2 regions of the Rhizobium sp. SYY.PMSO genome follow, and region 2 is predicted to be linked to the other one. Evidence: riboswitches for the same ligand, from Rfam matches in the RefSeq annotation. Region 2 holds a riboswitch; the other holds the start of a gene.
The links. A riboswitch is a leader RNA that binds a small molecule or an ion and turns the genes downstream of it on or off. The one in region 2 is predicted to bind cobalamin.

Region 1 (3,842 bases), on a different replicon from region 2:
GGGCGCCGAGCAAAAGAACGTTGCGGATGGCGATCTGCGGATCGTGGGTGTGGAACAGCACGCCGTTGCCGCGAATGTCGCGATTGATCGTCAGCTTCTTGTCTTCCGCCGCCTTGTCCGGATGGACGGCGACGGCGAAATACATCCGCGAATATTTCAGGCTGATGTCCTCGAAGAAGTTTTCTTCCTGGCCGATGCGGGCGAAGAAGTTGGCGATATAGAAGGCCCAGTTCACTTCCTGATATTGCGCGAACTGCGTGCGCGCGGCAGTGACGTGACAATAGCCGAGATGCGGCGTGTCCTTCAGCGTGTGATGAAAGATGAGCTTGGGAAAGCGAATGGATTTGTGGAAGCTGTTGAGCCGGTCATGGGTCTTTTCTCCAGCGCCCCTGAGCTTCAGCGCCGTGCGCTCGGCCACCTGTTCATGGCTGAGGTATTCCCGTTCTTCCGCCAGCCAATGCGCCCTGTTGCGGTTGATGCGGCCCGTGCGCAGGAATTCGCTGTGCCCCGTCGTCGGTGCCGCCGGCGCCGGTTCGGGGTCGGCGGGCTTCCCAGCGTCGAAATATCTGAGTTTGGCCATGCCGGATCTCGCTATAAAACTCTCTGGGCGAGAGGATAGATCACAGAGCTTGAGCCGGGCTTAACCGCGCCGGCCCGTCGGCCCCTCGAGGAGATGGAAGAACATGCCGGGAATTACCGATCTCACGCAGCTGCTTTCGAGCATGAAGCCTCATCTTGCCGAGGGTGAGTTCGCCTATTGCACCGTGCCGGCTTCGGCGTTGGGCGGCTACCTGTTTCTGGAGCCGATCGGGCTTTTCCGCGAGAAGGAGGGCGTGACGCTGATCCTTCCGGTGGAGATGGCGCGGCAGGCGGGGCTTCCGGCCGCTCCCGCGATGCGAATGATCACGCTCCAAGTCCACTCATCGCTGGAGGCGGTCGGCCTGACGGCGGCCTTCGCCGCGGCCCTGGGAAACGAGGGCATCAGCGCCAATGTCGTTGCCGCTTATTATCACGATCATATCTTCGTGCCGGCAGGCGATGCGGACCGCGCGATGGCCGCTCTGCTGGCGCTTTCCGCCGCCCAGCCACGCTCCTGAGCGCCGGCTGTCGAAAGGTACTGTCGCAATCAGAATAAAGCGTCATCGATGCGGTGCGGATAACGCATGCGTGCCTCTTCCCGCACAGGCGCATAAGAGGCTGAATTATCTTTCTATATTGGCGTTGTTCGCAACCGTCCGGTGCCCCCGTTTCGCCTGTCGCCAATTTCGAAGCCGATGTCGCATTGCAGCGCAGCCGCCGGCCGGGCGGAGAGCTATGATGCGATCAATCTCAAGGTGTCGTCCGTAGGGAGACGAAGAATTGGGAAGCCGGTCAAAACCCGGCGCTGCCCCCGCAACGGTGGTGGAGTGAGGCATGGCGAATAAAGCCACTGGGTCTGGACCGGCCTGGGAAGGTGCCATGTGGTCTTGGTGACAAGGCCGCTCCAGAGCCCGGAAACCAGCCTTGGGCACATATGATTGACTGACCGCGGCGGGCGGTCGGGACATTGCTTTCGGCCGTCTTCACGCGGTCACGCATGTCCTCCGCTCGCCTTCCGGTACTGCGCGAGGATAGGCGAATGGATATCAACAGCAATGTTCTGCGGCAATTGAAGAACCGCAGGCCGGGTTTCAGCCTGGAGCAACCCTTCTACACCGACCCGGACTACTTCAAGCTCGACATGGAGACGATCTACTATCGCGACTGGCTGTTCATCGGCCATGATTGCGAAGTGCCGCGCGCAGGCAATTATTTCACCGTCCAGATCGGCGATTATCCCGTTGTCATCGTTCGCGGCCGCGACCAGGTCATCCGCGCCTTCCACAATAGCTGTCGCCATCGCGGCTCGCGCGTCTGCACGACCGAGCGCGGCTCCTCGGCAAAGCTCGTCTGCCCCTATCACCAGTGGACCTACGAACTCGACGGCTCGCTGCTGTTCGCCCGCCAGATGGCCGAGGATTTCGACAAGAGCCAGTATTCGTTGAAGCCGGTCCATTGCGAAAGCGTCGCCGGCTATATCTTCATCTGCCTTGCAAAGAACGCACCGGATTTCGCCCCGGTCCGCGCCTCGATCGAGCCCTACATGGCGCCGCATCGCATCAGCGAAGCCAAGGTTGCCTTCCAGAGCACCATCATCGAGAAGGGCAACTGGAAGCTCGTCTGGGAAAACAACCGCGAATGCTATCATTGCGCGGCCAATCACCCCGAGCTTTGCCGCACCTTCCCGGAAGCGCCGACCGTGACCGGCGTGCAGGGTGCGATGAACGATCCGGTCATCGCCGAGCACTGGCAGCGCTGCGAAGCCGCCGGCCTGCCGAGCGAATTCAGGATCTCGCCCGATGGGCAGTTCCGCACCGCGCGCATGCCGCTGATCGAAGGGGCCGAGAGCTACACCATGTCCGGCCGGAACGCCGTCAGGCGGCCGCTCTCGTCCGACGTGACGATCAACGGCATCGGCACCATGCTGTTGTTCCATTACCCGACGACATGGAACCACCTGCTCGGCGACCACGCGATTTCCTTCCGCGTCCTGCCGATCAGCGCCGAGGAAACCGCCGTCACCACGAAGTGGCTCGTCCACAAGGATGCCGTCGAAGGTGTCGACTATAATCTGGAAGAGCTGACCCACGTCTGGACCGAAACCAACGATCAGGATCGCCGTATCGTCGAGGAAAATGCCTTCGGCATCCGCTCGCCGGCCTATGAGCCCGGTCCCTATTCGGAAATCCATGAAGGCGGCGTCATGCAGTTCGTCGAATGGTACACGACGTTCATGATCAACCGGCTGCAGGGCGACCAGGCCAAGCTGTCGGCGGTTGCCTGAGCATGAACATGACCGTCTCCCTTCCACATCGCCATCTCGATCAGATGCAGCCCTGGAGCGACAGGCAGCATCTGCTCGAATGCCTCTCGGTCACACCGGAGGCGCCCGATGTCATGACCTTTACCTTCGGGTCCGACAAGGACAACTGGTTCCGCTATTTGCCGGGCCAGTTCGTGACGCTGGAACTGCCGACGGCGCCGGAGCCGGTCATGCGCACCTATACGCTGTCGTCGACGCCGTCGCGGCCCTTTTCGGTGGCCGTGACGGTGAAGGCGCAGAAGGACAGCATCGGCACGCGCTGGATGTTCGAGAACCTGAAGCCCGGCATGCGGATCAAGGCTTTCGGCCCTCTTGGCGATTTCAGCCATGTCCGTCATCCCGGCGAAAAATATCTCTTCGTCTCTGCCGGCTCCGGCATCACGCCGATGATGTCGATGACCCGCTATATGTCCGACACGGCACCGCTGTCGGATATCACCTTCATCAATTGCTCGCGCGGCCCGGCCGACATCATCTTCCGCTCCGAGCTGGAATATCTCGCCCGTTTCATGCCGAACCTCAATCTCGGCCTCATCGTCGAGGGCTGCGGCCGCACCGATCTCTGGTCGGGGCTGAAGGGCCGTATCGACAAGGCCAAGATCGGCCTGCTGGCCCCCGATTTCATGGATCGCACGATTTTCTGCTGCGGCCCCGAGGTCTTCATGGACGCCGTCCGCTCCATGCTGGAAGCCCATGGCTTCGACATGAAACGCTACCATCAGGAGAGCTTCCAGCCGGCCAATGCCGCCACGCCGCTCGCGGAAGTGACGGACGACGCCTCGACGGAAGCCGCGACGATGATCCGCTTCACCATGGCCGGCAAGGATGTCGTCTGCGCGGCGGGGCAGACCGTGCTCCAGGCGGCGCGGGGCGCCGGCGTGCGTATCGGCGCGGCCTGCGAATCCGGCCTCTGCGGCACCTGCCGCGTGATGAAGCTTTC
Region 2 (3,842 bases):
CGCGCAGGCGATCCATCAGCGTCTGCGCGGCGCGTTCTCCCATTTTCCATTGAAACTGCGCGACCGTGGTCAGCGTCGGGGTAACGAGCTTGGCGGCGGAAATGTCGTCGAAGCCGACGACGGCAATGTCCTCGGGTATGCGGATGCCGCGCTCGCGAAGCGATTGCATGACGCCGATCGCCATCAGGTCATTCGCCGCAAAGATGGCCGTTGGACGAAAGTCGCCGCCGAGAATGCTTTCGGCCGCGCGGATACCGCCCATCTCGGAAAATTCGTCGTCGATGACGACGTGACCGGGATGTCCGAGCTTTGCAATTGCCGAGCGGTATCCTTCGATCCGATGGGCCTGCGGGCCGCCGCGACCGGCGACGAGCGCGATGCGGACATGGCCGAGGCCGAGCAGATATTCCGTCATTGCCTGCGCGGCTGCGCGGCTGTCGACATAGATATCGTCGACCGGGATGAGGCCGCCGCGCTTCTTGGACGATTCGATGCGCACCACGGGAACGCCCGCCTCGACCAAAGGATTAAAATCCTTGGCTTTCAGCGTGAAGAAGACGCCGATCACGCCATCGACGCGCCCCTGCCTTGCCCAATCGAGGAAATGGCGTTCGCGCTCCGGAGTGCCATCGGTATTGACCGTGATCACATCGTAACTCAGCCCGTCGGCGACCGATTGTATGCCGCGAATCAGCGACGGGTAGAACGGGTTGGTGATATCGGGCACGATGCAGGCAATGGTCATCGAACGGCTCGTCTTGAGCGCCTGCGCGAAACGGTTGGGCACGTAGCCGAGATCCTTCGCCGCCTTGGTGATGCGCTCCCAGGTCTCCGCGGGGATCGATCCGCCGCCGCCGCTCAGCACCATGGAAACGGTGGCTTGGGAGACCCCGGCCGCCTTTGCGACATCCTTCTGCGTTGCTCGGCTGTTCGTCATTGCTCGATCACTTATACGTATTAGTTATACGTATTAATAAAAAGCGGATTGCTGGATGTCAAGCTGCGCATTTGCTTTCGCGAGTGGGCAATCGGCTGCGGAAACGGTTTGGCGGAGAAGCGCGTCTCGAACCCACTTGGTGGGCCGGCATGTCACGCGATTTCAGGCGTCTTGCTGCGCCATACGGTGCCGCCTCACAGTTCTGGCGGTTCAGGCGGAGAGCCGGGATCGGCATATTGATGCAGCGCGACGCGCGTCCCAGCTATCCTGTAGGCGTCACGCGAAATTATCTGTGCGTATCGACACCGAAATTAACCGGAAGCCATCGAAGCGGTTGACGTAATTTTAACCGGGACTACTATATATAGTGTTCGAGGTTCCTCTGATTCGCAAGAATTGGAGGCTAAGATGGGAATCCGGTCGGCAAGCATGACGTTTGTCAAGCCGGAGCTGCCCCCGCAACTGTGAGCGGCGAGCATTCGTTCTGTAATGCCACTGAGGCCATGTGTCTTGGGAAGGCGAGGCGAATGCGGCGACCCGCAAGCCAGGAGACCTGCCTCGAGCAATAGCGTCCACGGGCGGGGTGTCCGGCTGGCGAGCGATGGTCCATGCGGCGTGATAGCCGTCATCGCTTCCCTGAAAGCCTCGCCAAAACTGCTTCGGGGTGAGGTCCAATGTTCTTGAATATCCACAATCGTCCGCGCGAGTGACGGTCGCTTAAGCGCCCGGCCGCCGGTTGGGCGCGCCTTCAGTTTTTCATCCCGCCAAGCGGGCATCGGTCCGGTGCCCGAGCGAATTTTCATGCCCATCATATACGAGGATATCCCATGAGCATTACCGTCTACAGCAAGCCCGCCTGCGTCCAATGCACCGCCACGACCCGCGCTCTCGATCGCCAGGGCATCGACTATACGATCGTCGACGTATCCACCGACAGCGCCGCCTATGAGCTGGTGCAGGGTCTCGGCTATCGCCAGGTTCCGGTTGTCGTTGCCGGCGAGCTGCATTGGGCCGGTTTCCGTCCCGACATGATCAGCGCTCTCGCCTGAGGAGCTTGGCGATGGGCGAGATCGTCTATTTCTCCAGCCGGTCGGAAAATACCCATCGCTTCGTTGAAAAGCTTGCATTGCCGGCCGGCCGCATTCCGCTTGCGGCGGGAGAGGCGTTTCGCGCGGTTGCCCCATACGTCCTCATCGTCCCGACCTATTGCGGCGAAGGAGGCAAGGGCGCGGTGCCCAAGCAGGTGATCCGCTTCCTCAACGACGCGGGCAACCGTTCGAATATCCGCGGGGTCATAGCCGCGGGCAACAGCAACTTCGGCGCGACCTTCGGGATCGCCGGCGACATCATCTCCACCAAATGCCAGGTGCCTTACCTCTATCGGTTCGAGCTCCTGGGAACGGATGAGGATGTCGCCAATGTCAGACACGGATTGGAACGATTTTGGACACGCTAAGCTCTTCTCTGACGCGGGACGCGGGCGAAAAGCCGCCTCACGCTTTTTCCCATCCCGCCGGCGACCGGCCGGCCAAGGCGGAAACGGCGCTGGACTATCACGCCCTCAACGCCATGCTGAACCTCTATGACGATCAGGGCAGGATCCAGCTCGACAAGGACCGCATGGCGGCCAAGCAGTACTTCCTCCAGCACGTCAACCAGAACACGGTCTTCTTTCATAACCTCAGAGAGAAGCTCGATTATCTGGTGACGGAAGGCTATTATGAGCAGGAAGTGCTCGACCACTATTCCTTCAACTTCGTGCGCGATCTCTTCGACCACGCCTATGCGAAGAAGTTCCGTTTCCCCACCTTCCTCGGCGCCTTCAAATATTACACCAGCTATACGCTGAAGACGTTTGACGGGAAGCGCTATCTGGAACGCTACGAGGATCGCGTCTGCATGGTGGCGATGGCGCTGGCGCGCGGCAACGAGCAGCTTGCCCGCGATCTGGTCGACGAGATCATCTCCGGACGCTTCCAGCCGGCCACGCCGACTTTCCTGAACGCGGGCAAGAAGCAGCGCGGCGAGCTGGTCTCCTGCTTCCTGCTGCGTGTCGAAGACAATATGGAATCGATCGGCCGGGCCATCAATTCGGCGCTGCAGCTGTCGAAGCGCGGCGGCGGCGTGGCTCTTTCCCTCACCAACATCCGCGAGGCCGGCGCGCCGATCAAGCATATCGAAAACCAGTCGTCGGGCATCATCCCGGTGATGAAACTGCTGGAAGACTCCTTCTCCTATGCCAATCAGCTCGGCGCCAGGCAGGGTGCGGGTGCCGTCTATCTGAACGCCCACCATCCCGATATCATGCGCTTCCTCGATACCAAGCGCGAGAACGCCGACGAGAAGATCCGTATCAAGACCCTGTCGCTCGGCGTCGTCATTCCCGACATCACATTCGAACTCGCGAAGAACAACGAGGATATGTACCTGTTCTCGCCCTATGACGTGGAGCGCGTCTACGGCATGCCGTTTACCGAAATCTCTGTCACTGAAAAGTACCGCGAGATGGTGGCCGACAGCCGCATTCGCAAGAAGAAGATCAAGGCGCGCGAATTCTTCCAGGTGATCGCCGAAATCCAGTTCGAAAGCGGCTACCCCTACATCATGTTCGAAGACACGGTGAACCGTGCCAATCCGATCGCCGGCCGCATCACCATGAGCAATCTCTGCTCGGAGATTCTGCAGGTCAGCGAGGCCAGCGAATATGGCGACGACCTCTCCTACACGCATATGGGTAAGGATATCTCCTGCAACCTCGGCTCGCTCAACATCGCCGCCGCGATGGACAGCCCCGATTTCGGCAAGACGATCGAGATGTCGATCCGGGCGCTGACGGCGGTTTCCGACATGAGCCATATCTCCTCCGTGCCATCGATCGAGAAGGGCAACGACGAAAGCCACGCCA

Region 1: linked by a shared signal. The riboswitch ahead of ACJJVH_RS02090 (aromatic ring-hydroxylating oxygenase subunit alpha) and the one ahead of nrdH (glutaredoxin-like protein NrdH) in region 2 are both predicted to bind cobalamin.

The regions. Positions count from the first base shown of each region.
Region 1 is NZ_CP177349.1:437,517-441,358, forward strand. Features, by position in the region: gene ACJJVH_RS02080 (DUF6656 family protein) at 1-580, opposite strand, end outside; gene ACJJVH_RS02085 (ACT domain-containing protein) at 684-1,097, shown strand; cobalamin riboswitch at 1,316-1,521, shown strand; gene ACJJVH_RS02090 (aromatic ring-hydroxylating oxygenase subunit alpha) at 1,619-2,863, shown strand; gene ACJJVH_RS02095 (2Fe-2S iron-sulfur cluster-binding protein) at 2,866-3,842, shown strand, end outside.
Region 2 is NZ_CP177350.1:790,547-794,388, forward strand. Features, by position in the region: gene ACJJVH_RS22055 (LacI family DNA-binding transcriptional regulator) at 1-937, opposite strand, end outside; cobalamin riboswitch at 1,295-1,513, shown strand; gene nrdH (glutaredoxin-like protein NrdH) at 1,765-1,986, shown strand; gene nrdI (class Ib ribonucleoside-diphosphate reductase assembly flavoprotein NrdI) at 1,998-2,393, shown strand; gene nrdE (class 1b ribonucleoside-diphosphate reductase subunit alpha) at 2,507-3,842, shown strand, end outside.